Regions from separate parts of the Bacillus sp. NPDC093026 genome, predicted to be linked through region 4. Evidence: riboswitches for the same ligand, from Rfam matches in the RefSeq annotation. Region 4 holds a riboswitch; each other region holds the start of a gene.
The links. Region 4 has a riboswitch for S-adenosylmethionine ahead of ACIQCE_RS08110 (methionine ABC transporter ATP-binding protein). Riboswitches for the same ligand answer to the same signal wherever they lie in the genome.

Region 1 (7,981 bases), 500 kb from region 4:
GATGATTTTCAATAGATGCAATATATGGGTAGTTAATACTTTCAAATGCATCATAACTTTTCGTTCTTAGTTTAATTGCACGAGTTCCTTGAATCACCCGACCATCAAACACGACATACACTCCGCCTACACCGTCACATGCAAAGCGAATCGCATCTGTGATGTTTTTCTTTGCATCTGTTTTCTTAAACGTGATAGGGATTTGTGAGCCTGTAATCACGATTGGCTTATCAGGATTTTGCAGCATATAGGAAAGAGCTGCTGATGTGTAAGCCATTGTATCTGTTCCATGGGTGACGACAAAGCCATCATATTGATCGTAATTTTCATAAATGGCTGTTGCGATATCCACCCAATATTCAGGCTGCATATTTGTACTATCTATACTCATAAGGGACTTCGTGTCCATTGTGTACTCAGCATTAATTTCGTTTAAATATTTTAAAAGGTCTTCAGCTTTGACACCAGGAGCTAAACCATTTTCACTTTCTACAGATGCAATCGTTCCACCAGTGGTTAAAAGTAATAGTTTCTTCAACAGGTCCACCTCTTTCAGTAAAATGACTTCGTTTGTCACGCATATGATAAGTTCCCTTGTGCTATTCTATAATATACGCTTTACGCGTACCGTCATTGCCATTATAGTCACATAACGCGAATTAATCAAGAAACTGTTACGCATTACGCGTACACTTTTAATAAGAATATGATATACTGTTTGTATATAAAGGAGCGTTCATGTATGATACTCGATCGTTTAACCACCCTTAGAAAAAAGAAAAAATGGTCTCTCCAGCATACGGCAGATCGCCTAGGTATCGCCAAAAGCACCTATGCCGGTTACGAATCTGGATACCGACGACCTTCGCTTGAAGCAGTGAAGCTGCTCGCTGATTTGTATGATACGTCCATTGATTTTTTACTTGGTAGAACGGACGAGCCAGAGTTCCAACGTAACATCTCTGATATCAAAATTGAACTAACGGAAGCAAAAGAAGGAACCGTCCTCGTAGATGGCGTTCCACTAACCGATGAAGACATTAAACAGCTTGTTGCCTTTATTCGGGCGAAAAACACTCTGAAAGTATAAAATAAAAGAGAGGCACCCTTTACATGGTCCTCTCTTTTATGCTTATTATATCAGTGGTTCTATCCCTTTATGTATCACCTGATTTGCTTGATCAATGGTGTCATTGGCTGCTTTCACACCTTACCCGCTAGCTCAAATGCTTTTTTCCCTTAATCCACTACAGCATGAATCCGGGTCCTTTCAAAACACCGCAATGTTACATGCCATAGTCTTTATATCCCTTCTTCTCTTTTCCTCTCGTCTTTTTCGCTCAAGCTCTTCCCATTCTCGAATTTCCGCTTCGACTGCCGAATCTCTTCAGCCGCTTCCTGAAACTTTTGAGTGAGCGCAAGCGTTTGACTTGAATCCAACTTTCGCACCCCTTTCCCAATTTAACGTACAAATGGATGATTTTATATGTTCTCATTATAAATAAAAAGACACCAAAAAAATCACTCTAAAAAACCATTCAGCACATCACCTAATCAAAGTAGGCCTTTTTCCTCTCTATTTTCCAGTGAAAACCTTTCTTGTTATGAAGCGCATTCAAGACATGATAAAATGGTGGTATTCTACAAAAGGAGTGACGTATAGATGAGAGAGGAAATGATTGAACGTTTCACAAACTATGTGAAAGTTGATACCCAGTCTGATGCAAATCAAGAAAGTTGCCCATCCACTGAAGGACAATTGAACTTAGCTAGACAGCTTGTCGATGAAATGAAAGCAATCGGGATTCAAGAAGTGACAATGGATGAGAACGGTTATGTCATGGGAACAATACCATCCAATACAGATAAAGAAGTACCGACCATTGGCTTCCTAGCTCATATCGACACAGCGACGGACTTCACCGGTAAGAATGTGAAACCACAGATTCATGAGAACTATCAGGGCGGCGACATCACGTTAAATGAAGAGCTACATATCGTTTTATCTCCAAAACAGTTTCCTAATTTACAAAAGTACCAAGGACATACGATCATTACCACTGATGGCACAACCTTGCTTGGTGCAGATAACAAGGCGGGCATTGCAGAGATTATGACCGCCATGCATTACCTCATTCAGCATCCAGAGATCAAGCATGGCAAGATTCGAGTTGCCTTCACACCGGATGAAGAAATCGGAAGGGGACCGCACAAGTTTGATGTCGATGCATTTGGCGCTTCCTATGCTTATACGATTGATGGCGGACCGCTTGGAGAGCTTCAATATGAAAGCTTCAACGCAGCAGGTGCGAAAGTGTCCATTCAAGGAAACAACGTCCATCCAGGAACAGCGAAAAACAAGATGGTCAGTGCTGCTAAAATCGGGATGCTTTTTCACAACAAGCTTCCTTCTGATGAATCTCCAGAGTATACAGAGGGGTATGAAGGCTTTTTCCACTTGACGAAGTTTGTGGGAGAAGTGGAAGAAGCAGAGCTACAGTATATTATTCGAGATTTTGATAAAGAAACATTCAACAATCGCAAAGCACTCTTTGAAAAGATTGCAAATGACTTAAGAGCTGTCTACGGCGAAAAGAGCATCACGCTCAAGATTCAGGATCAATATTATAATATGAAAGAAAAAATTGAGCCGGTGAAACATATTGTGGATATCGCCTATGAAGCGATGGAAAACCTATCAGTGACACCTATTATTGAACCAATTCGCGGCGGAACAGACGGCTCTCAGCTTTCATACAAAGGACTTCCAACACCAAATATCTTTACAGGCGGAGAGAACTTCCACGGCAAATATGAATTTATCTCTGTTGAAAATATGCTCAAAGCAACAGAAGTCATCGTAGAAATAGCGCGTTTATTTGAAGAAAAAGCATAAAATATGTTTACAACCGTTCCTGTTCGGGAACGGTTTTTTAATAAAAGTTTACAATTTTCTGAAACTTTTATGACACTGATTCGTACTAATAAAGACAACCCCAGAAAAATTCTTCTTGACGAATGAAATAATTGGAAATATAATAGTTAAAAACAACCAGTATTTTATACCTAAATTAGCAGATGTACTAAACCAAAAGAACTAAGTCACTTCTGCTTTTTATTTTCAGTTATAAACATCACTCACCCTGTCTATACTTAAAGAATAGGATGAATTGGAGGAATGTCATATGATCATTTTGTTCATTATCGCTTCACTTTGTTGCTACTTACTTTTCTCTTTCAAAAAAGATAACCGCACCCAAAAACGAAAAAATGCAGATCTCTCGGAGTTTGAAATCTTTCGTATCCGCCGCCATTACAATGGCAAACGCCAACACCCTTTAAACAATGCACCCAAACAAGTATAGAGTAAAGAAAGAGTCTCCCACGTGGCTCTTTTCAGATAATGGACAAAGGGCTAAATAAGTATCATTTTAGCCCTTTGTTTTCTTTTTAGCGTGACCTGAAAACCTGAAGTCTGGATGATTGCCGTCAGTATCACGATCTCACGGCTTCTGCGTCGGACTAGCCGGTGTCCTCATTGCTGATTGATTCATGTAGAAAAATAAATTGAAAAATCATTGACTTTTCCTCAAAAAGGTTGAATAATTGTGTTTATTAAGAAAATTGAATCAAAAGGTAACCTTATTAAGAGTGGTGGAGGGACTGGCCCTGCGAAACCCGGCAACCGCTGTTCCTTGGAACAGAATGGTGCTAATTCCTTAAACAAGCATATGTGCTTGTTTGAAGATAAGGCAGAGATCTTACAGTATATGATGCTCTTCCTTATCAAAGGAAGGGCTTTTTTATTTTGAACTCAAGGAAAGAAGGGATTCACTATGACTAAAGTGCAAACAACCGGAAAGAAAACAAAAAAACCGCCGTTTCGCGCAGATCAAGTAGGCAGTTTGCTTCGATCTAACCGCATTAAAGAAGCACGCCGGCAAAGAACAGCCGGTACGCTGACAGCAGATCAGCTTCGGCAAATTGAAAATGAAGAAATCACACGAATTGTTGAAAAACAAAAAGAGATTGGGCTAGAGGTTGTCACAGATGGAGAGTTCAGACGTGCTTGGTGGCATTTTGATTTCCTTGAAGGGCTTGATGGAGTCGAAGGCTTTGAAGCAGATCAGGGCATTCAATTCCACAACACAACAACAAAAGCACGAGGCATTAAAGTGACGGACAAAATTGACTTTACAGATCATCCGATGCTAGAGGATTATCGTTTTCTTCACAGCATTGCAGGTAACCATACGGCTAAAATGACCATCCCAAGCCCAAATATGCTCTTTTTCCGTGGGAAGCTAGAAGAAGGTGTGTACGACCATTTAGATGATTTCCACCATGATGTCGCACAAGCCTATAAAAAAGCAATTCACGCCTTCTATGATGCTGGCTGTCGCTACTTACAATTAGACGATACTGCATGGGCTGTGTTCTTTTCTGAAAAAGGTCATGAACAAATTAAAGCCTTTGGTCGTGAGGCAGATGAGCTCCGTGAGTCGTTTGCTAAAACAATCAATGAGGCCGTTGCTGATCGTCCAGACGATTTAGTCGTCACTATGCACATTTGCCGTGGTAATTTCAAATCAACTTGGGCGGCTGAAGGTGGTTATGAGGCGGCGGCAGAAACGATCTTTGATGGTTTAGACTTGGATGGTCTTTTCCTCGAGTTCGACGATGAGCGTTCAGGTGGGTTCGAGCCCCTTCGATATGTCAAAAATCCAAACCTTCAAATCGTTCTTGGACTTGTGACATCAAAGTACGGTGAGCTTGAGCCTGCTGAACAAATCAAAAAGCGAATCGAAGAAGCGACTCAATATGTGAACATCAACCAAATTTGTCTGAGTCCACAATGCGGATTCGCTTCCACTGAAGAAGGAAATCTGTTGACAGAAGAACAGCAATGGGAAAAGTTGCGCCATGTAATCGAGATTGCTGACCAAGTGTGGGAATAGGTTGATCTACTTAAAACCTGATACAACCAAGAAAAGGACCGCTTACGGTTCTTTCTTTTCTTTGATAAAGTTGTTTGATTATATTTCTTCGTGGTAAAGTGAAAATATAAATATTTACCAATTTATCCAAAACGAAAGGCGACATCAATTAAGTTTAAAAATATTAACTCTCACTCTAATACCGTCAGTTCTTTATATGATCTATTACAGCCTGCAATGTGTACTAATATCAACCAAATGACCTAAGACATATAAAAAGCCCACATTCTATTAAAAGATTGTGGGTGTGTTTTTAAAAAAAGAGCATACATAATAGGACACTGACCACTATGAATAAAAGATACATATAGTCGATCCAGGATGTGCTGATGACATGATAATACGTTCGCTCCCTCGTCCCTGTGAAGCCTCTTGCTTCCATCGCAATGGCAATGCGTTCTGACTTTCGTACACCTTGTGTAAAAAGGGGCACTGCATAGCGAATAAAGGCCTTCCAGCCGCTTTTTTGCTTGTATCCTCTAATTTTATGTGCAACCTTCATTTGTTTCAATTCACTTTGAAACAAAGGGATAAAGCGAAAACCAGCGAGCATACCATACGCCCATTTTGGTGAAAGTCGACATTGATGAATCAAACTCATCATAAAAGCAGTCAAATCGGTCGTTGACGTAAAAAGGAGACCAAATGTAACAAAGCCAAGCATTCTGAAAGATATGGTCAGTCCATTTCTTAGACTCTCCTCTGTCATATGAAACCATGCCCACTTCCAGACAGTATGATCCCCCTTGCCAAAAGCCGCCATCATCCAAAACACTAGAATGAAAAAGAGTAGATAAGGAACCAGTCTTGTTGTGAGATACCTGATATTCCATCCACCTAAGACAAGCCCGATCCCAACCGCAAATAACCAAATGATGAAAGTTGTTTTTGGATCTGAAATGGCCATCAAACAGCACATAGCAAGAAGATGAGCAAGTAATTTCAATACTGGATTTACCGTGGAAAGAAAGGAGTGGTTACTCTGCAATGGTCAGCACTTCCTTTCTTTCAAACATATATTGATAATGCAATGGCACTCTCAATTGATAAGAATCAACAAGTTCACGATTCGAAAATAAATCATAAGGAGTGCCATCATACACATGCTCCCCTTGATGAAAAAGAAGTACCTGATCAGCGCACTCATCGACAAGCTCCATATCATGTGTGACCATGATAATGGTTGTCCCTTGACGTTGACGCTCTTTCAAACGTCTAATTAATTCCTTCGCTGTTTTTTCGTCCTGACCAAATGTCGGTTCATCTAAGATTAATACATCTTGATCGAAGAGCAACATCGTGGCGACACTTAATCTTCTCTTTTGCCCTAGACTTAAAGTAAATGGGTGTGCCTTTGCATGTTTGGCTAGACCGAATTCTTCCAAAAGTTGATACGTTTTTTCTCGCACATCTGATTCTGGCCAATTCCGCTGTCTCCCACCAAATGCGATTTCATCAAACACTGTATCCTGTACAAACTGAAGCTCTGGATTCTGAAACACAAAGCCTACCTTTTCATATAATAACCGGTCAGACCATTTTTTCAGATGTTTTTCCTTCAAGAAAATGTGACCCTTTTTCACTGGTTCTAAACGAATCAAATGTTTGAGAAATGTGCTTTTGCCGCTTCCATTCTCCCCAATCACAGAAATCCAATCCCCAGCTTTCATTTCAACTTGAAGATCACTCATGATCGACTTTTTTCCGTATCCTAATTGCAGTTTCTCTGTTCGAATAAACGTCTCGTAATCTGTGGATTCTTTCTGTTCACACTGCTGTTTTCTTGCTTCAAAAGTTTGAATGAGGGTTTGACTGATTGGATGAAATGGGTCTTGAATAATAGTTGACCATTTCTCGGGAAATATTTTTGGTCGCCAAATACCTGCTGCTTTCATCTCTTCCTCATATGTTGTGATCACGTCTTTTGGATGTCCATCTGCTAAAATATGACCTTGATGATCTAATAAGATAACTCGATCCATCCATTCGATGACACCATCTAACACATGTTCAACAAAAATCATGGTCTGATCTTGATCAGTTGCAAGGTTCTGAAGCAGTTGAAATACCTCCATTCGCCCTGCTGGATCGAGCTGTGCAGTTGGTTCATCAAAGAACAGTACCTCTGGCTCTAAAGCTAGTAAGCAAGCAAGAGCCAAACGCTGTTTCATGCCGCCAGACAATGTTTGAATGTCTGTATGCGGATCGACATTTAGTTGTACTTTTTGCATGAGATGCTGAATGATGTCATCCATCTCTTCACGAGGTACGGAACGGTTCTCTAAGCTAAATGCAATTTCTTCATTGACCCGGTGCATACAAAACTGAGTATCAGGGTCTTGAAACATGACACCTGTATGCTTTCTTAAAATAACTTCTCCCTGAATATCTGCTTCCATATGTTCTGGTATGATCCCAGCAAGTACAGAAATCAGTGTGGATTTCCCGCAGCCGCTCGGTCCTAAAATAAGCACCTTTTCCCCCTTCTGAATAGAAAGGGAAACCTGCTGAAGGACGGGCTTTGACTGCTCATAAAAACGGACAGTGAGTTTACTGCACGCGAGAAATGAATCCATGCTGTTCACCCTTGTTTCGTTTTTCCTTCATGATCGCGTATTGATTCAGTACACCGGTCTTGGATAATGCATCCACTACAACTTTTGCTAAACATCCTCCAAGTATCGTGCCGCTGATGATTTGAGTCACAAGTGTCATGAGTAAAACTTGAGGCGTGTAATAACCAAATCCATTGGCGATAAGACTGTAAGCCATGGCTCCCACAGCCGCAAAGGCACCAGACAGCATGAGAATCCACATGTGATATCGTTTGTAGCCAAAAAGAGCAAAAGCGATTTCTGCCCCAAGTCCTTGGCATACACCTATCAATAGCGCAGACAATCCGAAATGACTGCCTGTTAGTAATTCCACTGCAGCAGCTGCAGTTTCTGCAATGAGAGCAGCGCCTGGCTTTTGTATAATGTAAG
Region 2 (7,981 bases), on a different contig from region 4:
ACAAAAATGATGGGCGAAAATGACATCTTCGTGCAAAATGCAGAGCTTCATACACATGGGGTCGGAGCACCAGATTTAGGACTCGGAGCCTACCGAAACAGCGTCATTATAAATGAACTTGCTCATAAAACAGTATATCCACTTTATCAAAAGCATGTCTTCCAGACATTTGGTACACATAAGAAGGCGAACACATTTGAGGAAATCAAAGGTTAAGGAGGATGGAGCGATGAATGTGCAAGACGAATTGAAAAAAGCAGTGAACCCAGATGCGTGGAAAAAAGCAAACCAGAAAATGGTGGCAAAAATGCTGTCTGAATATATGTATGAGGATATGATTCATCCCGTTCAGCTTGAAGGCGGGGACGGAATCGTTCAGTATGAACTAATGATTCATGAACATAAGAAATATCGTTATCTTGCAAAACCTCGCTTATTTGATAGTTATGATACGATTGCTGAATCAATCGAGTACTATCAAGATGGAAAATGGACAAAGGATGTCAGCGCTATTATTTTTTTACTGGATATACAGCCAATCATTCCAATGTCATCTGAAACAACAGGTCATCTGATCAAAGAGCTTCATCACACATTGTTAGCAGATGTTCATTTGTTATCGAAAAAGGCGCTTCGTGCGGATGAACTGATAGATACAGATTATGCGTGGATTGAAGGAGAGATGACCGGACATCCTTGGATTGTATATAACAAAGGACGTATCGGGTTCAGTTATGAAGATTACTTAGCCTATGCACCTGAAAGACAAGAAAGTGTGCAGCTGTCTTGGATTGCCGTACACCGTCAGCTTGCAACATTTCATGCGGTCGAACATGAAAATTATGAGCAGATAATAAAGAAGGAATTAGATGAGGTGACCATTCGTCAATTTCAGCGTGTATTAAAGGATGAAGGCTTGAATCCGACTGATTATTATATGATGCCCGTTCATAAATGGCAATGGACACATATGATTATTCAACATTTCCCAGAAGATTTGGCCATGCGCCGCATTGTTTATTTAGGCGAGGGTCTTGATCAATACGTGCCACAGCAGTCGATCAGAACCTTTACAAACATCTCAAATAAAGGAAAGCATCATATTAAATTACCAATGAGTATTTTAAATACGCTTGTGTATCGAGGGCTGCCGTCAGAGCGGACTGTCATCGCTCCTCGCATTACGGCACATATTAAAGGGATTGCCGATCAAGACCCATTTTTGTCTGACGTATGCCGCGTGATTTTACCAGGTGAAAATGCGAGTATAAATGTCGATCACCCTTACTACAGCAAACTACCTGGTGCGCCTTATCAATATCTTGAAATGCTCGGTGTGATTTTTAGAGAAAGTATTTATACGTACTTAGATGAAGGGGAGACCCCTGTGACACTTGCGGCACTGACGTATGAAGATCATGAAGGTGAACCGTATATTAAACAGCTAATTGAAAAATCGAAACTCTCGGCAAAAGAGTGGATGGCTGCTTTCTTCCATGTTGTGATGCCTCCGCTACTACATTTTATGTATCAATACGGGACGGTATTTTCCCCACATGGGCAAAATACGATTCTTGTCCTAAAAGATTATCAACCACATCGTTTGGCGATAAAGGATTTCGTTGATGATGTGAACATTAGTGACCAGCCACTGCCAGAATTAGCATCATTAGATGAAGATTTAAAAGAAGTGTTGCGAAGTGAACCCCCAGAAGGTTTAGTGCAATTTATCTTTACAGGACTGTTTATTTGTAACCTGCGTTACGTGTCAAATGTTTTAGAAAACCATCAGCTACTAGAAGAAACCGCTCTTTGGCGTTTGCTTGCAGAAGAAATTCTAGATTATCAGCAGCAATTCCCGCAACTAAAAGAACGTTTTGCATTATTTGACCTTTTCCAGCCTCAGCTAACAAAGCTTTGTTTAAACCGTAATCGAATGATTGATTATGGCTATGGAGATGGAGACGATCGCCCACATGCGTCAGAGCATGGGAAAGTAACAAATGCGCTTGCACACGTCCTATCATCTGTAGGCGAAAAATAATGAAAGAGCTGTAGACGAATGGTGTCTACAGCTTTCAAGAACCTCCATTCAAAGGAGGTTCGACTATTATTAACACAAAAACAGGGCAAACCAATTTTTCTCTCTGCCTTCATTGAGAAGATGTTGTTCAGCTAATAATTTTTCACTTTTCCTTGTAAGACTAGGTGGTGACCAAACAGCATTTCCATCAAAGACGAGAATTCGTTTCTTTAGCTGTTCCGTGATAGTTGACATGTGCTTTTGCCCCCTTATCTTTCTGGTGAATGTAAGTCGTCAGTTCTGCTGTTAAATCTGATCGAAGGAAAGGTGTAATTAAATAAATGCCATTAAACAGATCACAAGCAGCGTCTATTAAAGAGCGGGCAATCGCTAACCCTTCTGTTCGCTGTTTTTCCTTGTCATCCCCTGCTTTTGCCATGATGTCACGAATCGAGTCAGACAGCTTGATGCCTGGGATTTCATGGTGAATAAATTCTGCATTTCGGCTACTTGTTAAAGGCATAATGCCGATGTAAATCGGTTGATCGAGGTGACGGATTTCCTCATGAATTTTCACAAGCTGTTCCTCTGAATAAACTGGCTGTGAGATGAAATAATCAGCACCGTATTCTACTTTTTTCTCAAGGCGTTTGACGGCTTTATCGATATGACGAACATTTGGATTAAACGCTCCTGCCACGGAAAAATTGGTCTTTTTACCAAGCGGTTTGCCTGAGAAGGAGAGTCCTTCATTAAATTGTTTAATCAGACGGATCAGATCAAAGGACGTTAAATCATAAACAGACGTTGCTCCTGGGAAGTCACCGATTTTTGAAGGGTCGCCTGTAATCGCTAAAATATCGGTTAATCCAAGTGTATCAAGTCCCATCAAATGTGATTGCAATCCGATTAAATTGCGATCTCGACAAGTAATATGAACAAGTGAACGCATATCGAGTTGCTGCTTCAGCAAAGCGCCGCATGCCACATTGCTAATGCGCGGGGTGGCAAGGGAATTATCAGCTAGCGTCAGAGCATCAATGCCTGCTTTCTTTAATTCTTTCGCAGCATTAAGAAATTTTTCAAAGTTGAGCTTCTTTGGCGGGTCCAGTTCCACGATGATTGACCGCTTTTGAATGGCAAGCTCGTCAAGCCCAGGTTCTGTGCGTTGATCTTGGAGTGAAATGCTTTCTTCTTTTAAAATTTTGACTTCTTTTTCTGTGATCGGCGCTAAATCTTTTACAGCTTCCGCCATGGCTCGGATATGCTGAGGGGTCGTTCCGCAACAGCCACCAATAATACGGGCACCTTGATTTCTAAACTCTAGTGCACTCTTTCGAAAATAATCATTATCTGTATCATAGACAAGTCTACCTTTTTCAAGAGATGGGAGACTGCTGTTTGGATAGACAGATAAATAAGAATTTTCAAAAAGTGGCACACCTTCGAGTGCCTGAATCATATGATAGGGACCTAGTCTGCAGTTAATTCCGACGACATCAGCTCCAAGAGAGGATAATTCAGATAAACCGTCATGGAGCGGCGTTCCATCTTGCAGGACACCTTGTTCGTGCATGGATACGTTCATGACAATAGGGAGTTCCGTTTCTTTGCGTGCGATGTGTAGAACCGCCTTTGCTTCTTCGAGGTCGTAATAGGTTTCGAGTAATAGTCCGTCAGGCTGTTCATTTAATAGAAGATACAACTGCTCTCTAAAGCTTCGTTTAATTTCCTCAATGGAGTATGCATTTTTGTTAAACGTTCGAATGCCGCCAATCGTTCCGAGTACATAAGCAGAGCCTGCGGCTGCTTTGGCAATTTGCATAGCTTTTGTATTGATACGTTTCGTTTCTTCTTCTAAACCGTAGCGGGATAGTTTAATATAATTCGCTCCATACGTGTTCGTTTGGATGATGTCAGCTCCCGCCTGTACGTACGCCTCATGTACCCTTTTGACTTCATCTTCCTTTGATAGATTTAATTCTTCAAAGCAGCGATCAATTCCATAAGAATATAAAAGTGTTCCCATTGCTCCATCAGCAATCAGCACGCGGTTTTGTAAATCTTGTAATAGGCCCATTGTATTCCTCCTTATTTCTATGTAACAAAAAAAGCCTTCTGATAAGAAGAAGACTTTTTGAAAGTATCGTAATTCTTCTCCTTATCTTCCAAGCAGTAGCTTGCTGGATTTAGCACCTTGGTTATAGAAAGTGTTTGTCTATTACACCGGTTGCTGAGGCTTCACAGGGCCAGTCCCTCTGCCTCTCTTGATAAGAAAACAATATGAATCTGTCAATGAATTGAACTTCCATTAACTGTATCGAAAAAATCGGAAATAATCAATGGAAAATTTAAAATTTATCGAAAATTTATAAATTGGACATCAATCGGCAAATCAGCTTTGCGAATAAGTGAAATGACTTCCTGTAAATCATCCTTATTTTCCCCTGTCACACGCACTTGATCATCTTGGAATTGAGATTTCACCTTGAGACCAGATTGCTTAATGAGTGTGTTGATTTTTTTAGCATTGTCTTTATCAATTCCGCTAATCAGTTTTGCACGTTGACGTACAGTCCCGCCAAGTGCATGCTCGGTTTTGCCGTAGTCGATATTTTTTGTCGGTACATTTCGTTTAATGAGTTTTGACACAAGCACATCTTTTAGCTGCTCTAGCTTGAAGTCATCGTCAGAGATGAGCACGAGCTCTTCTTTCTCTAATGAAATATCACTTTTACTTCCTTTGTAATCATAACGGTTTTTGATTTCTTTTAAAGCTGCTTGAATGGCGTTTTGCACCTCTGGTAATTCGATCTTCGATACAATGTCAAACGAACTTTCTTTTGCCATGACTCATGACCTCCAAGTATTAGATATTGCGTCTATCTTATCATGCAAATGGGGATAGAAGAAACGTTAGCGTATTGATAGGTCAATGAGCTCAAGCTCTTTCTGTATAAATCACCTACGGATTGTCCACTTTAGCTAACAGAACTAGAGATGTTCATGTGCTAAGAAGTATAGTAGAATAAAGTGAAATCAAATGATGAACGAATGCTCTTTATGGGCAGATAGGAAGGAAGAGAACATGAGACCAGGTGAGCAATTGACCTTGCAAATAGAGAAAGAGATGGAGTATGGATACTTTTTGACAGATGGCGAAGATTCTGTCCTCTTACATCGTAGTGAGATCACAGAAGATATTGAAGATAGAGATGAAGTGGATGTCTATCTATATGTAGATCATGAAGAGAGACTAGCAGCTACAATGAAAAAGCCTATTATTAACGCACATACATACGGCTGGGTTGAAGTCGTTGATGTTGTAGAGGATATGGGCGTATTTGTTGATGTCGGGTTATCAAAGGATGCACTTGTGGCAACAGAACACCTCCCGCCTTTTGAAGAAGCATGGCCCAAAAAAGGAGACCGGCTGTACTGTATGCTGAAAGTCACAAGCTACGGGAGATTGTTCGCAAAACCAGCCACAGAAGATATCATCAGTAAGCTGTTTACCGAAGCACCTAATACCATTATGAACAAAGACATAACAGGGACGATTTACCGCTTGATTGCGACAGGCTCCTTTATGCTTACAGATACAGGAATTAGAGGGTTTATCCATCGCACAGAACGGAAGGAAGAACCAAGACTAGGATCTACTGTCACAGGTCGTGTCATTGCAGTGAAAGAGGATGGAACCGTTAACGTATCTCTCCTTCCTAGAAAACAGGACGCATTATCAGTTGATGCAGAACAGATCTTAACTTATATGAGAAACAGAAATGGTGCGATGCCCTATTGGGACAAAAGTGACCCAGATGATATTCGCGAAAGATTTCAAATGAGTAAGGCCGCTTTTAAACGAGCATTAGGTCACTTGATGAAAAATGGTCTAATTGATCAAAAAGAAGGCTGGACATATGAGAAAAAGTGAGCAGTTGCTCACTCAGGCTGTCGAGATTTTCTCGACAGCCTGATTTTTCCACTTATCATTGAAACAACATCACCGAAATCCGATAAAAAAGAGTAAGTTGATAAAAGGAGTGTGTGGATGATTGTGCTCGCCTCATGCAGCAATCAACAGGAAGAACGACCGAAATCAAATATGTAGCGGATTGGCGTCATGCTGACAGACTAGGGTCTCCCCTACGTATATAGGGAAGGGTGCTTTTATGATGGGTTGCCTGTAAAAAAGATTGCAAGCGTTCCAGGTCCTGAATGAGACCCAACGGCTGCACCAATGATATTGATATCAATATCTTTTGGATGAAATGCTGTTTCTATCAATTGTCTCATATCCTCTGCAAGTACAGGGTCATCGCCATGGCTGATCCCAACAGTTTGATTTGACCAGTCTGTTCCACGCTCTTTCATCAGTTCGATAATTCGTTTGAGTAGTTTTTTACGTCCTCGGATTTTCTCAAGCGGAACAAGCTTTCCATCCTCTACGTGTAAAATAGGTTTAATGCTCAAAAGACCGCCAACAAAAGCTGATGCTTTACTGATTCTTCCCCCTCTTGCTAAGTACGATAAATCGTCTACAGTAAAAATATGTTGTAAAGATCCACAAAAATGCTTTACAGACGTTTCAATTTCTTGTATTGTATTTCCGTCAATGGCAAGTGTCTGAGCGTGTTTGACAGCCAGTCCATAGCCGAGTGAAGCACATTTAGAATCAATGATTCGTAAATCGAAGTCTGGATATTCTTCCTTTACTTCGTTTGCCATCATGACAGCTGTTTGATATGTACCTGAAAGCTCTGATGAAAAAGCGACATATAGTGCGGCTGTATGAGTTTGTGCAAGGGATACAAAGGCTTCTTTGATCCTGTTTGGTGAAGGTTGTGAAGTTTTTGGACTTTCGCCTTGTCTCATTGCATCAAATACTTGTTTTGGATCAATTGTGATTAAATCCTCAAATTCCTGCTCACCAAGTAATACACGTAGCGGAATGAGTGTTATGTTATGTTCATCATAATAAGAAAGAGGCAGGTCAGCAGCACTGTCTGCTATGATATGAACAGTCATAAAAATCCCTTCTTTCTGAATGAAATCTGCAAAATTACATCTTTTTAGCCTAACTATATCATAGAAATCATCCTTTTCGTGTTCAAATTCTAATTTTTAGGGAAAACCATAGAGAGAATGGTAAGTGGAGGAATGACATCATGTTTATTGGAGAAGCAAAAAAACTTATTGTCGTTGTCATTGGTGCATTATTAAATGCGATTGGACTTAATTTATTCTTAATTCCGGCTGACGTATATGCGAGCGGTTTTACCGGAGTAGCACAGCTGTTATCCAGTGTAATTGATGAATATGCACCATTTTATTTATCGACTGGGGTTCTATTATTTGTATTAAACATTCCAGTAGGGATTTTAGGCTGGATGAAGGTTGGTCGTTCCTTTACTTTATATAGCATTATCAGTGTTGCCTTAACAACCATTTTCCTCGGCATCTTACCGGAGACGAGCGTTTCTGAAGATATTTTATTGAATGCTGTGTTCGGCGGTGTCATTTCTGCACTTGGTATCGGGATTACGCTAAAATACGGGGCATCAACAGGTGGACTCGATATTATTGCGATGATTTTAGCGAAATGGAAAGATAAGCCTGTTGGCACGTATTTCTTTATTTTAAACGGAATCATCATTTTTACAGCAGGATTATTACAAGGTTGGGAGAAAGCATTATATACCCTTGTTACATTATATGTGACCACAAGGGTCATTGATGCGATTCATACGAGACATGAGAAACTGACGGCCATGATTGTGACGAAGAAAGCCGATGAAATCAAAGAAGCCATTTATGGAAAAATGGTAAGAGGAATCACCACTGTACCTGCTAAAGGCGCATTTACCAACGAGCCAAAAGAAATGATGGTGATTGTCATTACAAGGTATGAGCTGTATGAACTTGAACGAATTATAAAGGAAGTCGATCCAAAAG
Region 3 (7,981 bases), on a different contig from region 4:
CCACAAAGAGGAGGCAAATGAATGGATAATAAATTTTTTAAAAGTGTAGAAAATAAAACGGGTGTGAATATGAATGATGTCTTTAAGCTTGCTGGTTCATTGCAAAATGCCAACTTTAAAGATGAGGCGACCGTTCGAGGAGTCATTAAAAAAGTAGCGCAGCTTGCGAATAAGCGTGTACCTCAAGAACTTGAAGACAAAATTGTTCAATCAATTACAAGCGGGAAAGAAAAGCTAGATTTCAATACGATCTCTAAAATGATGAACAACAAAAAATAAACAACAGGCTCTCCAATCAAAGGGGGGCCTGTTGTTTTTGAATGAACATTTCACTGTTTTTTTTAAGAAGAGGATATAAAAAGCGAGAACGATGGGCTGTTTTTCCTCTTCTAAATGAAGGAACGGACAGATAAAGGGATTGCTGTGCTCTTGTCATAGCGACGTATAATAAACGGCGCTCTTCTTCAATGGCTTCTTCATGACCATTTCTCAGTTCATCTAGTGCAAAATCGTGAGGCAGCGCTCCGTCGACGGTACAAGTGATGTACACTGTTTGGAATTCAAGTCCTTTTGCACGGTGTATCGTCATGAGCTGAACACCTGATTCGTCTGTTTTTTCCTTTTCTTTTGACTTCATATGTTCGGCATGTGATAGAAAGGCTTCAATCGTTTCAAAACGTTTCGCTGCTGTTTTTACATCGCGCACATCATCTGCTCCTTTTTCAAGAACACTTGTATCGTTCGCTCGCTTTTTTAAATAATCACCAAGCCCCATTTTTTGCTCGATCAAGGTCACAGCATCGGACGGCTTTAATGTCCGTAAGGTTTGGAAAAGAAGAACGATGGATTGCAACTTTTTACGCTGGAAAGGCTGGATGTCAGTTAGTTTTCCAAGTGCTTCTACCATTGAACAGTCTTCTGTGATGGTCAGCGCCTTGAGTGTGTTAAGCGTCTGTTGCTTTAAAAAGAAGATAGGAAGCAGCAGTTTTATCGCAGCGATATCATCTGCATCTTGACTTAAAGAAAGAAAAGCGAGCAGCATCCGAACAATTCGCCTACTGTAAAAGGCTTTGACGCCATTATCGGTCTGATACGGAATGGCTGATTGATGGAGCCGTTCATAAATGGCTCGTCCTCCCGTATTGGTTCGAAATAATACACAGAAGTCATTCGGTCTTGCACCGTTTGTGATTTTTTCCTGAATATCTGAAACTATCATGGTGGCCTCCTCTTCCTCGTCATATGGATAAAAGAGGATGGGAGGTGTTTTTTCAGAACGAACTGCTTTTAAGGTCTTGGCATAGCGATGCTGGTTTTTCTTAATAATGGCATCTGCACTTGCGACAATGGTATGATGAGAGCGATAATTCGCATGTAAATGAACGATATTGGCTGAAGGATAATCTTTCTTAAAATGAAGAATAAAAGCAGGATTGCTTCCCCTAAAGGCATAAATCGCTTGATCATCATCTCCTACACAATAAAGTTGTTCTGAATCTCCAGCTAAAAGCTGTATTAACTTGTATTGGACAGGATTAATATCCTGAAATTCATCCACTAAAATATACTTGAATCTTTCCTGATAGCGTTTTAAAAGATCTGGTTTTTCGGAAAGCATCTGTAAGCACGCAATGGCCATGTCGTCGAAATCAAATTGCTGATTGTCTCGTTTCTGTTTTTCATAAGATTGATAGATGGACCATATTTGTTTTTCTTTTTCGTCCTTAAGGTCAGGAAGTTCATCGGGTAAATAGGCATTTTTCCAAAAGCCGATAGATTGCAGAATATGATCTGTGGGATAGTCCTTCTCATCAAGTCCTTCCTTCATTATTGCTTTCCGAATGTACGGTTCCTTTTGCCAGTCAAACTTGATCAAGTGCTGGCCGTTCCATTTGCTAGGATTATCATGCAGCAGCATTTTATAAAAGAGACTATGAAAAGTGCCAGTGACGACTTGATTTGCTTGTGATGGATGAAGATGATATTGTGTACGCAGTCTTTCTTTCATCTCATTACTTGCTTTTGTTGTGAACGTCACCAGTAAAATATGGTGTGCAGGTATTTCTTGTTGTGAAATCAGGTATGCTGCTCTTGCAGTCAGAACCCTTGTTTTGCCACTGCCGGCACCAGCGAGCACGAGCATCGGACCGTCTGTATGGGTGACAGCTTGGAGTTGCGGCGCGCTAAAGGTGATATGAGGAAAGAGGTCAATGGTATGTGTTTTTTCATTTTCTTTTTGAAAGGCTTCACCAAGTTCAATGGTTCTTGGCTTCTGCCATTTTACAGACTCCTTTTGCTGTGAGGTGATTTGCTTGCCAGTTGGAAAACGGAAACCGCCAAGTTCCTTATAAGAAGAAGTGTCTTTTGATGTTGCTTCGGTCTCTTCTTGTTCAGCCGCTTTTTCACACACCTCTTGCTGAGAGATTTGTTTATGAATAAACGCAGGCTCTTCGTGTATATTTAATCTGAAAATGACGGGATTTCCGCAATATATACAAAATAAGTGCCCTTTTTTTCCCTCGTCATGGAGGAATTGATAATGTTCTCTCGAATATGTATGTAATGAGATTGTTTGATCATGTCGTCTTGCGCATTTCAAAAGCTAGTCCTCCAATATGTATGAAAATCTTAAAAAGAAACAAATCTAATCATAACAAATGAATCGTGTTTCAAACAGTCATAATGAGGGAATAAAAAAATAGAAGAGAAGCAAAGGAGGCGTTCTTGATGGGATATATAGCACCGATTCAGCCGGATCTGTATGTTCAATATATCAATCGTCCTGCTCCTCAGGATAAAGAAGATTATGCGAAAGTGACAAAGGTTGCGCGTACCTTTCATGACAAGATTTACAGAGATTTAGAGAGAAAAGAGGACTTAGTCACAGAAGCAGAAACAAAAGTACAGCAAAAAAAGCGGGAACGCTTTGTAAAAGATATGTTTATGGAAGAAGGAAAGGGCATTCATATCAATGTTTATATATAAATGATTGCGCTTTCTTTCAGGGCTTATGAACGATTTTACCCGACGGAAAAGCCAAGGCATCTTGATTGCCTTGGCTTTTTGTTTTTTATGAGGTAGATAATGTTTTTGTCATCTTGACATGTATGATACCCGCTTCTTCAAACGGTTCAGAAACAGCTTGATAGCCCTTTTTTTCATAGAATGGCTGGGCTTGGACTTGTGCATGCATGACAGCTTCCTGAGCACCTCGGGCAGTAGCTTCTTCCTCTAATGCCTCTAACAGCTTGCGGCCAAGTCCAAGAGAGCGAGCTTCTTTTAACACACAAATCCGTTCAAGTTTTGCCTTTGATCCTTCAATGATGCGTAGTCTAGCAGCAGCTTGCGGTTTATTGTCATCATGATAAATGACAAAGTGTATGGCTTCTTCTTCTAGTTCATCGATTTCAATATCTAATGGAACTCCTTGTTCTTTGACAAACACTTCTTTTCTTACGAAATAGGCATCTTCTCGTTGTGTTTGTGTTTGGACGACAACAGTTTTCAAAAGTCTTTAACCCTCTTCTCCTAAAATAAATGTTTCATAGACGGTCCAAGACCCGTTTTCTAATTGATATAGTAGATGGAAGCGATCCACCGTTTCTTCATGATCAATACGGCTTAGCTTTAATGTGCCAAGTACATCTGAATGCTCGTCATCTGATAATTTTTGAGCAACTGTTATATGCGGCACAAAAGCATATTCAGGCGTTCCGCTAATTGGGTCTTTATAGAGCTTCTCATTCAAAGCCGTTAATTCTTCGTTCGGTTCTACTTTCATATAAATGACGTTGTTGACAGGAGCGAATGAACTAAATTTTTTAATACGCAAGGTGATTGGAGAAGCATGCTTTGCATACTCACGTAGCGTCGATACCACTTCATCCGCTTCTAAATCTGTTAATTCAAACGGTGTTCTCAGTGTCAAATGAGGCGGTATGAGTGCATAATTCGGGTCATAACGTTTCCGGTATGAGTTCGCTATATCTTGCAATTTTTTTGATGGAAATAAAACAACTCCGTATTTCATCGTTTTCCCTCCTGATTAAGAAAGTATTTGCTATTGTTTATTATAACAAAATTCAGTTGATTAACGAATATGGCAGCATTCTTTTTAATGAAGGAGCAATGAGCGGCTGCCAAAACGTCCATTTATGATCGCCTTCAAATGTTTCAAATAAGTAATCTGCACCAGATTGTTCTAGCAGGGCCTTTAAGTCTTGGTTAGGTTTGATAAAGTCAAGCACTTGACCGTCGGTTGTTTTAACAGCTTTCTCTTCTAAACCAATTTGATGGATAATGGCGTAATGAGAAAGTGATGTTGAGCCTTTGACTGCTTTTAAGACCGAATCATCCACGTAAGGAGACTGCAAGATTAAACCTCCGAATAAAGAAGGATAGTCAATAGCAGTCATTAGTGAAATAGTGGCGCCTAGTGAATCACCAATCAACGTTCGCCCTGACCCAATTTGATAGGTTGGGTAACGGTCATCAATGTAAGGAACAAGCTCATTTGCTAAAAAGCGTTTGTAAGCGTCAAACTTTGTGCCGTCTGGATGATACATATTTCGTCTTTCAGTGACATTTCGATAAGGGATGCCAATGATAATGGAACGTTCCATTTCCTTGTTTTGCATCAATTCTTCCGATTGTCTGCCTATTTTACCTAAGCGGAAATAATCATGACCATCCTGTGCAATGATGACATGATATGTATAAAGGGGTGAGTAATTGACTGGTAAATAGATCAAAACAGTCATTTCCTCACCAAGTTCTGTTGACTGTAAGGTTTCCTCTTGAATCATTCCTATTTTCTTCACCATAATCTATTCCTCCAGCTAACCAAATTCATCACATGTGAAACGTTTCCATTCATTGTAACACGAAAAACAGCATTGTTCCTATATCCAAACATGCAATCAAATCAGTTGAAAATCCTCCTGTTATAAAATACAGAAAATTTAATTAATCGTTAGATGGCACTTGAAAAATGACATTTAATGCGTTACAGTATTAAGAATTAGAACAGACAAACAACACATTCTTATCGTGAGAGGTGGAGGGACTGGCCCTTTGAAACCTCAGCAACCGGTATGCATCACATGAAAGTGATTACCAAGGTGCTAAATCCAGCAAGCAGTTTTTTTGCTTGGAAGATAAGAGGAAGCGATTAAACCCCTTCTTCTTATGAAGAAGGGGTTTTCTGTTTTGAAATCAGATTTTTTACTTAGGATGGTGTCAAATGACAGAACATGTGGAAACGAAATTAGCGCAAATTGGAAACCGTAGTGAAGAAACAACTGGAACTGTGAGCCCTCCCATTTATCTTTCAACGGCATACAGACATAGAGGCATTGGTGAATCAACAGGTTTTGACTATATTCGAACAAAAAACCCAACAAGGCAGCTAGTAGAAGATGCGATTGCTTCACTCGAAGAGGGTACGGCCGGTTTTGCCTTCAGCTCGGGAATGGCTGCCATTCAAACGATTATGGCTCTATTTGAAAGCGGAGATGAATTAATCGTCTCCTCGGACTTATATGGCGGTACATACCGTTTGTTTGAAAATGAATGGAAAAAGTACGGTTTAAATTTTCTTTACGATGATTTTTCAGATGAAGACTGTTTACGCTCCAAATTCACGACAAAAACAAAAGCGGTCTTTATTGAAACGCCGACAAATCCACTCATGCAGGAAGCTGATATTCAAAAGGTAGCCAATATTGCAAAAGAAAATGGCGCTTTGGTCATTGTCGATAATACATTTTATACGCCAGTCTTACAAAAGCCGATTACGCTCGGAGCAGATATTGTCATCCATAGCGCAACCAAATATTTAGGCGGACACAATGATGTCCTCGCAGGTCTTGTTGTGACAAAAGGAGAGCAGTTATCTGAAGACATGTTCCAGCATCAAAATGCCATCGGAGCGGTTTTATCCCCGTTTGACTCGTGGCTTTTAATGAGAGGCATGAAAACGTTGGCCCTCAGAATACGCCAGCACGAGGCAAATGCAAAGGAGTTAGCAGACTTTTTAAAGAAGCAGCCTGAAATTCAAGATGTTCTTTATCCAGGAAAAGGTGGAATGCTTTCATTCCGTATAGCAAAAGAAGAGTGGGTCAATCCATTTTTAAAGCAGCTACAAACGATCTGTTTTGCTGAAAGTCTTGGCGGTATCGAAAGCTTTATTACGTATCCTGCCACGCAAACCCACATGGACATTCCAGAAGAGATTCGCATTGCAAACGGTGTATGTAACAAGTTGCTCCGATTCTCTGTTGGCATTGAACATGTTGATGACTTAAAAGCAGATCTCAAGCAGGCGCTATCTAAAGTAAAAGAGGAGGTACACGTCAAATGACCAACCATGATTGGACGCTAGAAACAAGACTTGTTCACAATGCTTTTAAAACAGACGGTTCAACAGGTGCAGTCAGTGTACCGATTCAGCATGCTTCAACTTTTCATCAAAGTACCTTTGATGAGTTTGGTCAATATGACTATTCCAGATCAGGTACACCAACACGCCAAGCGCTAGAGGATACAATTGCTCAATTAGAAGGGGGAGCAAAAGGTTTGGCTTTTTCCTCAGGAATGGCCGCGATTTCAACAGCCTTTCTCCTTCTGTCAAAAGGTGATCATGTGTTGGTCACAAAAGATGTGTATGGCGGAACATTCCGCATGATTACGCAAGTCCTTTCACGTTTTGGCATTGAACATACCTTTGTGGATATGACGGATTTGAATGAAGTCAAACAAGGCATTCAATCCAATACAAAGGTCATTTATATAGAAACACCTTCAAATCCAACCCTTGGCATTACGGATATCAAAGGTGTCGTTCAGCTTGCGAAGGAACATGACTGTTTGACATTTTTAGATAATACCTTCTTAACTCCGGCTCTTCAGCGTCCCTTGGACCTTGGCGTGGATGTGGTACTCCATAGTGCAACGAAATTTTTAAGCGGACATAGCGATGTGCTATCCGGACTTGCCGTTGTCAAAGACGAGAAACTAGGAGAGGAGCTATATCAGCTCCAAAATTCTTTCGGTGCAGTCCTTGGTGTTCAGGATTGCTGGCTTGTTCTAAGAGGATTAAAAACACTTCAAGTCAGATTAGAAAAAGCAAGCCAAACAGCTTTAGAACTTGCCACATTTCTAAAAGGTCATCCTGCTGTGAAAAAAGTATACTATCCAGGATTAGATGACCACCCAGGTGCACATATTCAGCGTAAGCAAGCAAGCGGAGCTGGAGCCGTTCTCTCATTTGAACTAGAAAACCAAGCAGCAGTAAAAGAACTGGTCGACAATGTCTCATTACCTGTTTTCGCTGTCAGCCTAGGCGCTGTCGAATCAATTCTCTCTTATCCAGCAAAAATGTCGCACGCGGCAATGCCAAAAGAAGAAAGAGAAAAGAGAGGGATTACCGATGGCTTACTTCGCCTAAGTGTCGGTGTCGAAAACAGTGAGGATTTAAAACGCGACTTTAAACAGGCGCTCGATCAACTAAATTCAGCCCTTGTGAATCAATAATTTGTAAAGAAACAAAGTAGCCGGCCCAAAGCCGGCTTATTAGGCTGATTTGAATAAAACCATTGACGCTCATTCGATTTAATTATATAATAGAGACTGTCAGTAACAGAAACCCCAGAACAGATTCATAACCTGATTCCGTAGCTCAGCTGGGAGAGCGCTACCTTGACAGGGTAGAGGTCGCTGGTTCGAGCCCAGTCGGAATCATCCATGGCGGTTAGAGGCGTTATATCAACGTTTCTAGCCGTTTTTTATTGCGTTGACTTAGGTGTATTAAGGCGCAGGGTAGCGGTCATACCATCGGCAAGGTAGAGCGGTATTCACCTCGATGACTTAATCGATGTGGAGGCGGTATTATGTCGGCAAATAGGACAGGCAAGCGTGTTAAAAAAGAGCGGACTTTACGGAAAACGACGAGTAATCTCGATGTTCTTTTCGTTCAGGTTAG
Region 4 (7,981 bases):
CTTTAATACAAGCGGACAGAAATACCGAGAGCTGCAGCTTAAGGATCAACTTCCTGCAATGTCAGAGGACGATCAACTTGAATTGCTTGCATCAAATGGTATGCTGATTAAGCGTCCAATTACAACAGACGGCAAACGAGTGACAGTTGGATTTAATGAAGATACATTTAAAAGCGTCTGGAAATGATGTAACTTTCATTCAGATTGTGGTATCTTCAATATAAACGCAAAAAAGACTGGAGGGATATTGAAATGAGCATACCAAAAGATTTACGTTATTCCGAAGAACATGAATGGGTCAAAGTAGAAGGAGATAAGGTGCGTATCGGTATTACGGATTTTGCTCAATCCGAGCTAGGCGATATCGTGTTCGTTGAGCTTCCTGAAGTAGGAGACAAATTGACAGCGGACGAGCCTTTCGGAAGTGTAGAATCAGTCAAAACTGTTTCTGAACTTTACGCACCAATTAACGGAACAATCGTTGAAGTAAACAATGAGCTAGATGACAGCCCAGAATTCGTGAACGAATCTCCATACGAGAAAGCATGGATGATCGTTGTAGAACCAGCGGATGCCTCTGAAATCGAGGACTTAATGACTGCTGAGCAATATGAGGAAATGACAAAAGAAGACTAATTCATGAGAAATTGGACACTCTACCTTTATGGGGGGTGTCCAATTTGTCTTTTCAAAAAGAACAGGTGGATATAACAAAACATGTAACTGGTCGATTCAAAGAAAATGGCATGGTGCTTTATCATCAAAATGAAGAGATTGGAAAGATGATTAGTGAAAATCAATATGAGTTGAAACCTGGCTATTCCTATGATCAGAATCGGTTTTATCGCTTGTCTGATACATTAACACACGGGACGGAAAAATACGTTGACTGTGATGATGAAAATGGCTGGTGCTAATCGTTTAATCAGACTGCAGCGAGAGAATGCTGCAGTCTTTTTGATGAACAAGTGTCTCATCTTTACAACCTTACCCAAAGGTTGTAATCTAATGAAGAAGTGAATCAACGTCAAAAGGGCCGGGTGATCATGATGAAACATGAGAATGTAGAAAAGGTCATCATTGTAGAAGGTAAATCAGACAAACAAAAACTAAAAGAAGTCATAAGTGAGCCTGTTACCATTATTTGCACCAATGGCACCATCAGTACATCGAAGCTGGATCAGCTAGTGGACGATCTATTAGGGAAAGACGTTTACATATTAGCAGACAGTGACGATGCTGGCGATAAACTGCGGAAGCAATTCCGAAAAGAGTTCCCTGAAGCACTTCATCTTTTTGTAGACAAAATGTACCGCGAAGTTGCCGCTTCACCAACAGCCCATATTGCATCTGTCTTATTAGCTGCAAACATTGATGTTCATTCGAAATATTTGTGAGGGTGGGCGTACTATGAAAGAGATTGAGGAGCACGAATTGAAGGAGATAAAGGACGATTTATTTCTTTTGTATTTATATACACCGTTTTGTGGAACGTGCCAGCTTGCGAAGAAAATGCTGATAGTTGTAGATACCATGCAGCCAGATGTTCCATTTTACGAGAATAATTTAAATTATTCACCTAGTTTAGCGAAAGGATTTGAAATAGAAAGTGTTCCATGCTTTTTATTGTTTAAAGACGGCAAGATCGTTCAAAAAGGCTATGCCTTTCATTCTGTTCCATATCTTCATGAAATGATTGAAACCGCTAAATAAAGCGGTTTTTTGTCATGTTTCAAGCCATTCAATTGAAAATTTGTCGAGTTATTTATAAAGGACAAGCCAACGTTTGTAGAGAAATGTTATGTATAACCAAATGACAGGGAGGTTATACATGTGGAAAAAACCAAAGCCCATGGAAACACAAAACAGCGATTTTTACTAAAACCGCTGCTCTCATCATCATCCTTGAAGATTACATTTGAAGCGGAAGCAGATTCTTGTACATTGATTGTGGATGAACGTGGTGAAGTCAAGAAACTACCTGCAATTGAGTTATCGGATCTCACTTTTTATGGTGAGAGAAAGGAAATTCTTCAATTATTAGATGGAAATCTATCTTTACAGCAATTAATTAGTCGTGGGCAAGTAAAGGTGAAAGGCTCATTCCGAGCACTTCTTAGATTAGAGGCGGTGCTTTGGCTAACGAACGGTTTTTTTAGGAAAATGATCACTTAGTCGTTTACTTGGAAATTAGCGATTTACAGCGTTGACATATCTCGGGTAGCATGATATCCTACGTTAGTAAAAACATGAACATCACATAAAACAACATATTTTCTCTTATTAAGAGAGGTGGAGGGACGTGCCCTATGAAACCCGGCAACCGTCAGCATAGCTGAAATTGGTGCCAATTCACTCAAAGCCGCAACGCTTTGAAAGATGAGAGAAAGGCGTATTTGAAATAAAAGGCCTTTCTGCTTGTGTTGCAGTTAGGTCTTTTTTACTGACCTAGAGTCATGAGGGAAGAACGAAGAACGTATGTGATGGCACGCTACAGATTCAGCAAGAAAGCAGGTGATCAGGCTATGATCCAATTACAGAATGTATCAAAAACGTACCACTCAAAAAACGGAAATGTTGACGCAGTGAAAAACGTCAACTTGGAGATTGATAAAGGTGAAATATTCGGAATTATCGGGTATAGCGGCGCAGGGAAAAGCTCCCTGATTAGGCTACTAAACGGTCTAGAGTTGCCAACAGAAGGAATAATTGAAGTGGCAGGCAACCGGATTAATGAAATATCGAGCGCTAAACTTCGCAAGGCAAGACAGGAAATCAGCATGATTTTCCAGCACTTTAACCTACTATGGTCGAGAACTGTACGACAAAATATTATGTTCCCGCTTGAAATTGCAGGTGTACCGACTTCAAAACGGAGAGCTCGTGCAGATGAACTGATTAAATTGGTCGGCTTAGAAGGAAAAGAAAATGTCTATCCATCGCAACTTAGCGGCGGACAAAAGCAGCGCGTAGGGATTGCTCGAGCACTAGCAAATAACCCAAAGGTTCTTCTTTGTGATGAAGCAACGTCTGCTCTTGATCCACAAACGACAGACTCTATTCTTGAGCTTTTGGCAGATATCAATCAACGATTAGGTTTAACCATTGTGCTAATTACACACGAAATGCATGTCATCCGTAAAATTTGTCATCGTGTGGCGGTCATGGAAAATGGACGTATCGTCGAAGAGGGCGAGGTATTACGCGTCTTTAGACAGCCGAAGGAAGAAATGACGAAACGATTTGTGAAACAGCTTGTTGAGCCGGAGGAAGCTAAGGAAACGATTGAGCACATCTTAGAGCGGATGAAAGAAGGGAAGGTTGTTCGTTTGTCCTTTATCGGCGATTCTGCCGAGCAGCCGCTCATTACTGAAATCATTCGATCATTCCAAGTCGATGTGAACATCCTCCAGGGGAAAATTACTCAAACGCAGGAAGGTGCGTTTGGAACACTCTTTATCCACATCAATGGAGTAGAGACTGAAGTGGAAAAAGCCATCGCCTATATTCAAAGCAAACAGGTCGAAATTGAGGTGATGACACATGTTTGAGAAATGGTTCCCGAATGTTGACCTTGAAGTCATTTGGAATGCGACGGGTGAAACGGTGTATATGACGCTTATTTCACTTGCATTTGCTTTTGTCATCGGCATCATCCTAGGGCTATTGCTCTATCTGACTAGTAAAGGCGGTTTATGGGAAAATAAACCGATCAATGCAGTTATCGGGGCAATCGTCAACATTTTTAGATCGATTCCTTTTATCATTTTAATCATTCTTTTATTAGGGTTTACAAAATTCTTAATGCATACCATTTTAGGTCCAAATGCAGCCCTGCCCGCCCTTGTCATTGGATCTGCACCTTTCTATGCACGTCTTGTTGAAATTGCACTTCGTGAGGTAGACAAAGGTGTGATTGAAGCGGCAAGATCAATGGGCGCAAAGACATCAACGATTATTTTTAAAGTCTTGCTGCCAGAATCATTGCCAGCCCTGATTTCAGGAATTACTGTCACAGCAATTGCTTTAATTGGTTCTACTGCAATTGCAGGTGCAATTGGGGCAGGCGGACTTGGTGACCTCGCCTATGTGGAAGGGTACCAATCTGGAAATACAGATGTCACACTTGTTGCCACTGTTTTTATCCTAATCATCGTCTTTATTATTCAGATAATCGGTGATTTGATAACCAATAAAATTGATAAACGTTAAGGGAGGATTTATTCATGAAGAAATTGATTTTAAGTGCACTATTTCTAGGATTTGCAGGCATTTTAGCTGCATGCGGTTCATCTAATAACGCAAGCGAAAGCAAAACCATCACGGTTGCTGCATCAAAAACACCACATGCTGAAATTCTTGAGGAAGCAAAACCACTTTTAAAAGAAAAAGGCTATGACCTAAAAATAAAAGTGCTTAGCGATTATAAAATGTACAATAAAGCTTTAGCTGAAAAAGAAGTGGATGCGAACTTTTTCCAACATATTCCTTACTTAAACGAAGAAAACAAATCAAACAAAGATTATAACCTAGTGAGTGCAGGTGCTATTCACCTTGAGCCTTTCGGTATCTACTCTAAGAAATACAAATCAGTCAAAGATATTCCAAACGGCGGCACGATCATCATGACAAACAACGTGGCTGAGCAAGGTCGTATGCTTGCCCTACTTCAAAATGCTGGCGTGATCAAGCTTGATTCAAAGGTTGATACAATCAACGCAACATTGAAAGACATTAAAGAAAACCCAAAGAACTTGAAATTCAAAAAAATCGCTCCTGAACTCACAGCGAAAGCTTATGAAAACAGTGAAGGAGACGCAGTCTTTATCAACGTAAACTATGCAATTCAAAATCATTTGAATCCGAAGAAAGATGCAATTGAACTTGAGCAAACAAAGAACAACCCTTACGCAAACATTGTAGCTGTTCGTAAAGGTGACGAAAAATCAGAGAAAATCAAGACTTTAATGGAAGTGCTTCACTCTAACAAAATTAAAGAATTCATCGAAAAAAAATATGATGGTGCAGTCTTACCTGTATCTGAATAATATGCTCGAAAACCTTGCTTGAATGAAAGCGAGGTTTTTTTGTGTATTTTTTTAAATCTCGCTCATAATAAAGACGTACAAATGACCTGAAGGGATTGAATCAATGTGAACGAACAGCATATGAACGGAACCATGCAACAATCACTAACCGATTATAAAACCGCAATGGGTGAATTTCAGAAGAAAATGCCGGTGTTTGGCAAGAAATTCAATGAATTTACGGAGCAATGCTTTCAAAGCGGTTCTTTGACGCAAAAAGAGAAACAAATGATTGCCCTTGGCATTAGCATTCATGCACAAGATGAATATTGTATGATTTATCATACAAAGGGGGCGCTTGATCAAGGAGCTACAGAAGAGAATGTATTGGAAGTCGTCAGTGTAGCAGCAGCGTTCGGCGGGGGAGCGGCACTCAGCCAAGGGATCACTGTTGTTCAGCAATGTATTGATGAATTTGGCGGACAGACGCATTAATAGAAGGAAAACACGGTATTTTTCCATATGGGAGAGATGAGTGATTCTCTTGCCAGTGTGTGAGTAAATATGCCAACATAAAGCGTCATATCCCTTTTGAGTGAAGTGCCATTGATTTGATAAAATAGAACTACACTAAAAGAAGGAGATGGTTTATTATCGGTTCGGACCAGAGTATACTGGGATTGGATTATACCGCCGAGATGGAAAAGGCCATGCACAAATCTCATGGCATGAGCTATGCAGAGTACGAAAGAAACCATGACTTACGGATGAAAGTAGAATATAAACGAGAGCAGTCCTATCGAGACGAGAAAAGGCAGCTCGCAAAAATGAATATACAGGGCTATTGATAGCTAAGGGGCGGGGAGATCACTCTCCGCTTTTTCTTTTTATGAGAACAGTCTTTTCGACATAAATTCTTTTATCCATCTGCATTTTTTGTTAGAATTTTGAGGGCATCCTCTTACGCTTGTCGTGAATGTGTTGTATTCACTTTTAATTTGTTATAAAATTAGAATGAGAATAAATTGAGAATAATGATTATTTTGGAGGTATCGATATATGACTGCTTCGACATTAACAATTAAGGACTTGCACGTTGAGATTGAAGGGAAAGAAATCTTAAAGGGTGTAAATCTCGAGATAAAAGGTGGAGAATTCCACGCAGTAATGGGACCAAACGGTACAGGTAAATCAACTTTATCTGCTGCAATTATGGGTCACCCGAAATATGAAGTCACAAAGGGTAGCATTTTGCTTGACGGCGAAGATGTACTTGAAATGGAAGTAGATGAGCGCGCAAAAGCAGGTCTTTTCCTTGCAATGCAATACCCATCTGAAATCAGCGGCGTCACAAATGCGGACTTTCTTCGTTCTGCCATCAATGCTCGCAGAGAAGAAGGTGATGAGATCTCACTGATGAAATTCATCCGCAAAATGGATGAAAACATGGAGTTTCTAGAAATGGACCCTGATATGGCACAGCGCTACCTAAATGAAGGTTTCTCAGGCGGTGAGAAAAAACGTAATGAAATTCTTCAATTAATGATGATTGAACCAAAGATCGCCATCCTAGACGAAATCGATTCTGGTCTTGATATCGATGCCTTAAAAGTTGTCTCTAAAGGGATTAATAAAATGCGCGGAGAAAACTTCGGTTGCTTAATAATCACGCACTATCAACGTCTTTTGAACTACATTACACCAGATAAGGTTCACGTGATGATGCAAGGACGTATCGTGAAATCTGGCGGACCAGAGCTTGCACATCGTCTAGAAGCAGAAGGCTATGACTGGATTAAAAAAGAATTAGGTATTGAAGACGAGACTGTTGGTCAAGAAGCGTAAGCGATAGGAGGATTATTGATGACATTAGAAACGAAATTATCTGTAGATCAAGATTATGTCAAAAGCTTCTCCGAGAAGCATCAGGAACCGGCATGGATGAGCTCCCTTCGCTTACAGGCTCTTGAAAAAGCAGAAGATCTCCCAATGCCAAAGCCTGATAAAACGAATATATCAAATTGGAATTTAACAAACTTTAAACAGCATACAGTCGAAAATGTGCCATTTAGATCATTAGAAGAGCTTCCAGAAGAAGTGAAATTGTTGATTGACCTCGAGGATACAGACAAGACATTATACATTCAGCGTGACCAAACGCCGGCTTACTTGTCGCTTTCCACTGAAGCGAAGGACAAAGGTGTCATCTTTACTGACATCCATACGGCCATTCGTGAACATGCTGATTTGGTTGAACAATATTTTATGAAAGATGCTGTAAAAGTCGACGAGCACAAGCTGACAGCCTTGCATGCTGCTTTAGTTAACGGCGGAGCTTTCCTTTACGTTCCGAAACATGTTGAGCTTGAAGCACCAATCCAAGCGGTTTATCTTCATGAAAAAGAAGAAACAACCCTATTCAACCATGTCATTGTGGTAGCAGATGATCATAGTGCTGTGACATATGTAGAAAACTACATCAGTACAGCAAAGCCAGAGGAAGCAATATTTAACATTGTCTCTGAAGTGTTTACAGGAGCGAATGCTCGGGTGACATACGGTGCAGTAGATAATCTTGCTGAAGGTGTCACGGTATACGTGAATAGGCGCGGAATGGCAAACGGCCGTGATAGTAAAATCGAATGGGCACTTGGCCTGATGAATGATGGAGACACAGTGTCTGAAAACATCACAAAGCTGATGGGAGACGGCACAATCGGTGATACGAAATCTGTTGTAGTTGGTCGAGGTAAACAGACAGAAAACTTCACAACAAGTATCATTCACTTCGGTAAAAACTCTGAAGGATATATCTTGAAGCATGGTGTGATGAAGGACCAAGCATCCTCTATTTTTAACGGAATTGGCAAAATCGAGCATGGTGCGACAAAGTCAAATGCAGAGCAGGAATCACGTGTACTTATGCTTAGTGAAAAAGCACGCGGAGATGCAAA

Region 1: it holds a riboswitch for S-adenosylmethionine, as region 4 does, so the genes downstream of both, ACIQCE_RS05555 (5-methyltetrahydropteroyltriglutamate--homocysteine S-methyltransferase) here and ACIQCE_RS08110 (methionine ABC transporter ATP-binding protein) in region 4, are expected to answer to the same signal.
Region 2: it holds a riboswitch for S-adenosylmethionine, as region 4 does, so the genes downstream of both, ACIQCE_RS03875 (bifunctional homocysteine S-methyltransferase/methylenetetrahydrofolate reductase) here and ACIQCE_RS08110 (methionine ABC transporter ATP-binding protein) in region 4, are expected to answer to the same signal.
Region 3: it holds a riboswitch for S-adenosylmethionine, as region 4 does, so the genes downstream of both, ACIQCE_RS03440 (methionine biosynthesis PLP-dependent protein) here and ACIQCE_RS08110 (methionine ABC transporter ATP-binding protein) in region 4, are expected to answer to the same signal.

The regions. Positions count from the first base shown of each region.
Region 1 is NZ_JBIVPN010000002.1:131,043-139,023, reverse strand. It holds gene ACIQCE_RS05575 (asparaginase) at 1-538, opposite strand, end outside; gene ACIQCE_RS05570 (helix-turn-helix domain-containing protein) at 743-1,090, shown strand; gene ACIQCE_RS05565 (hypothetical protein) at 1,303-1,440, opposite strand; gene pepT (peptidase T) at 1,664-2,896, shown strand; SAM riboswitch class I at 3,640-3,754, shown strand; gene ACIQCE_RS05555 (5-methyltetrahydropteroyltriglutamate--homocysteine S-methyltransferase) at 3,837-4,958, shown strand; gene ACIQCE_RS05550 (energy-coupling factor transporter transmembrane component T family protein) at 5,251-5,985, opposite strand; gene ACIQCE_RS05545 (ABC transporter ATP-binding protein) at 5,975-7,573, opposite strand; gene ACIQCE_RS05540 (ECF transporter S component) at 7,548-7,981, opposite strand, start outside.
Region 2 is NZ_JBIVPN010000001.1:751,567-759,547, reverse strand. It holds gene ACIQCE_RS03890 (lysine N(6)-hydroxylase/L-ornithine N(5)-oxygenase family protein) at 1-216, shown strand, start outside; gene ACIQCE_RS03885 (IucA/IucC family protein) at 230-2,044, shown strand; gene ACIQCE_RS03880 (hypothetical protein) at 2,114-2,278, opposite strand; gene ACIQCE_RS03875 (bifunctional homocysteine S-methyltransferase/methylenetetrahydrofolate reductase) at 2,232-4,103, opposite strand; SAM riboswitch class I at 4,182-4,300, opposite strand; gene ACIQCE_RS03870 (YajQ family cyclic di-GMP-binding protein) at 4,382-4,873, opposite strand; gene ACIQCE_RS03865 (CvfB family protein) at 5,112-5,960, shown strand; gene ACIQCE_RS03860 (DegV family protein) at 6,197-7,054, opposite strand; gene ACIQCE_RS03855 (YitT family protein) at 7,195-7,981, shown strand, end outside.
Region 3 is NZ_JBIVPN010000001.1:675,795-683,775, reverse strand. It holds gene spoVIF (sporulation-specific transcription regulator SpoVIF) at 22-279, shown strand; gene ACIQCE_RS03465 (ATP-dependent helicase) at 296-2,599, opposite strand; gene ACIQCE_RS03460 (hypothetical protein) at 2,728-2,985, shown strand; gene ACIQCE_RS03455 (GNAT family N-acetyltransferase) at 3,071-3,508, opposite strand; gene ACIQCE_RS03450 (YjcG family protein) at 3,515-4,030, opposite strand; gene ACIQCE_RS03445 (esterase family protein) at 4,083-4,823, opposite strand; SAM riboswitch class I at 5,042-5,163, shown strand; gene ACIQCE_RS03440 (methionine biosynthesis PLP-dependent protein) at 5,243-6,361, shown strand; gene metC (cystathionine beta-lyase) at 6,358-7,533, shown strand; tRNA gene ACIQCE_RS03430 (tRNA-Val) at 7,668-7,740, shown strand.
Region 4 is NZ_JBIVPN010000002.1:628,586-636,566, forward strand. It holds gene ACIQCE_RS08080 (arsenate reductase family protein) at 1-187, shown strand, start outside; gene gcvH (glycine cleavage system protein GcvH) at 253-636, shown strand; gene ACIQCE_RS08090 (YusG family protein) at 681-917, shown strand; gene ACIQCE_RS08095 (toprim domain-containing protein) at 1,047-1,397, shown strand; gene ACIQCE_RS08100 (thioredoxin family protein) at 1,411-1,713, shown strand; gene ACIQCE_RS08105 (SCP2 sterol-binding domain-containing protein) at 1,834-2,175, shown strand; SAM riboswitch class I at 2,278-2,386, shown strand; gene ACIQCE_RS08110 (methionine ABC transporter ATP-binding protein) at 2,526-3,551, shown strand; gene ACIQCE_RS08115 (methionine ABC transporter permease) at 3,544-4,212, shown strand; gene metQ (methionine ABC transporter substrate-binding lipoprotein MetQ) at 4,227-5,048, shown strand; gene ACIQCE_RS08125 (carboxymuconolactone decarboxylase family protein) at 5,169-5,522, shown strand; gene ACIQCE_RS08130 (YuzK family famiily protein) at 5,738-5,875, shown strand; gene sufC (Fe-S cluster assembly ATPase SufC) at 6,087-6,872, shown strand; gene sufD (Fe-S cluster assembly protein SufD) at 6,891-7,981, shown strand, end outside.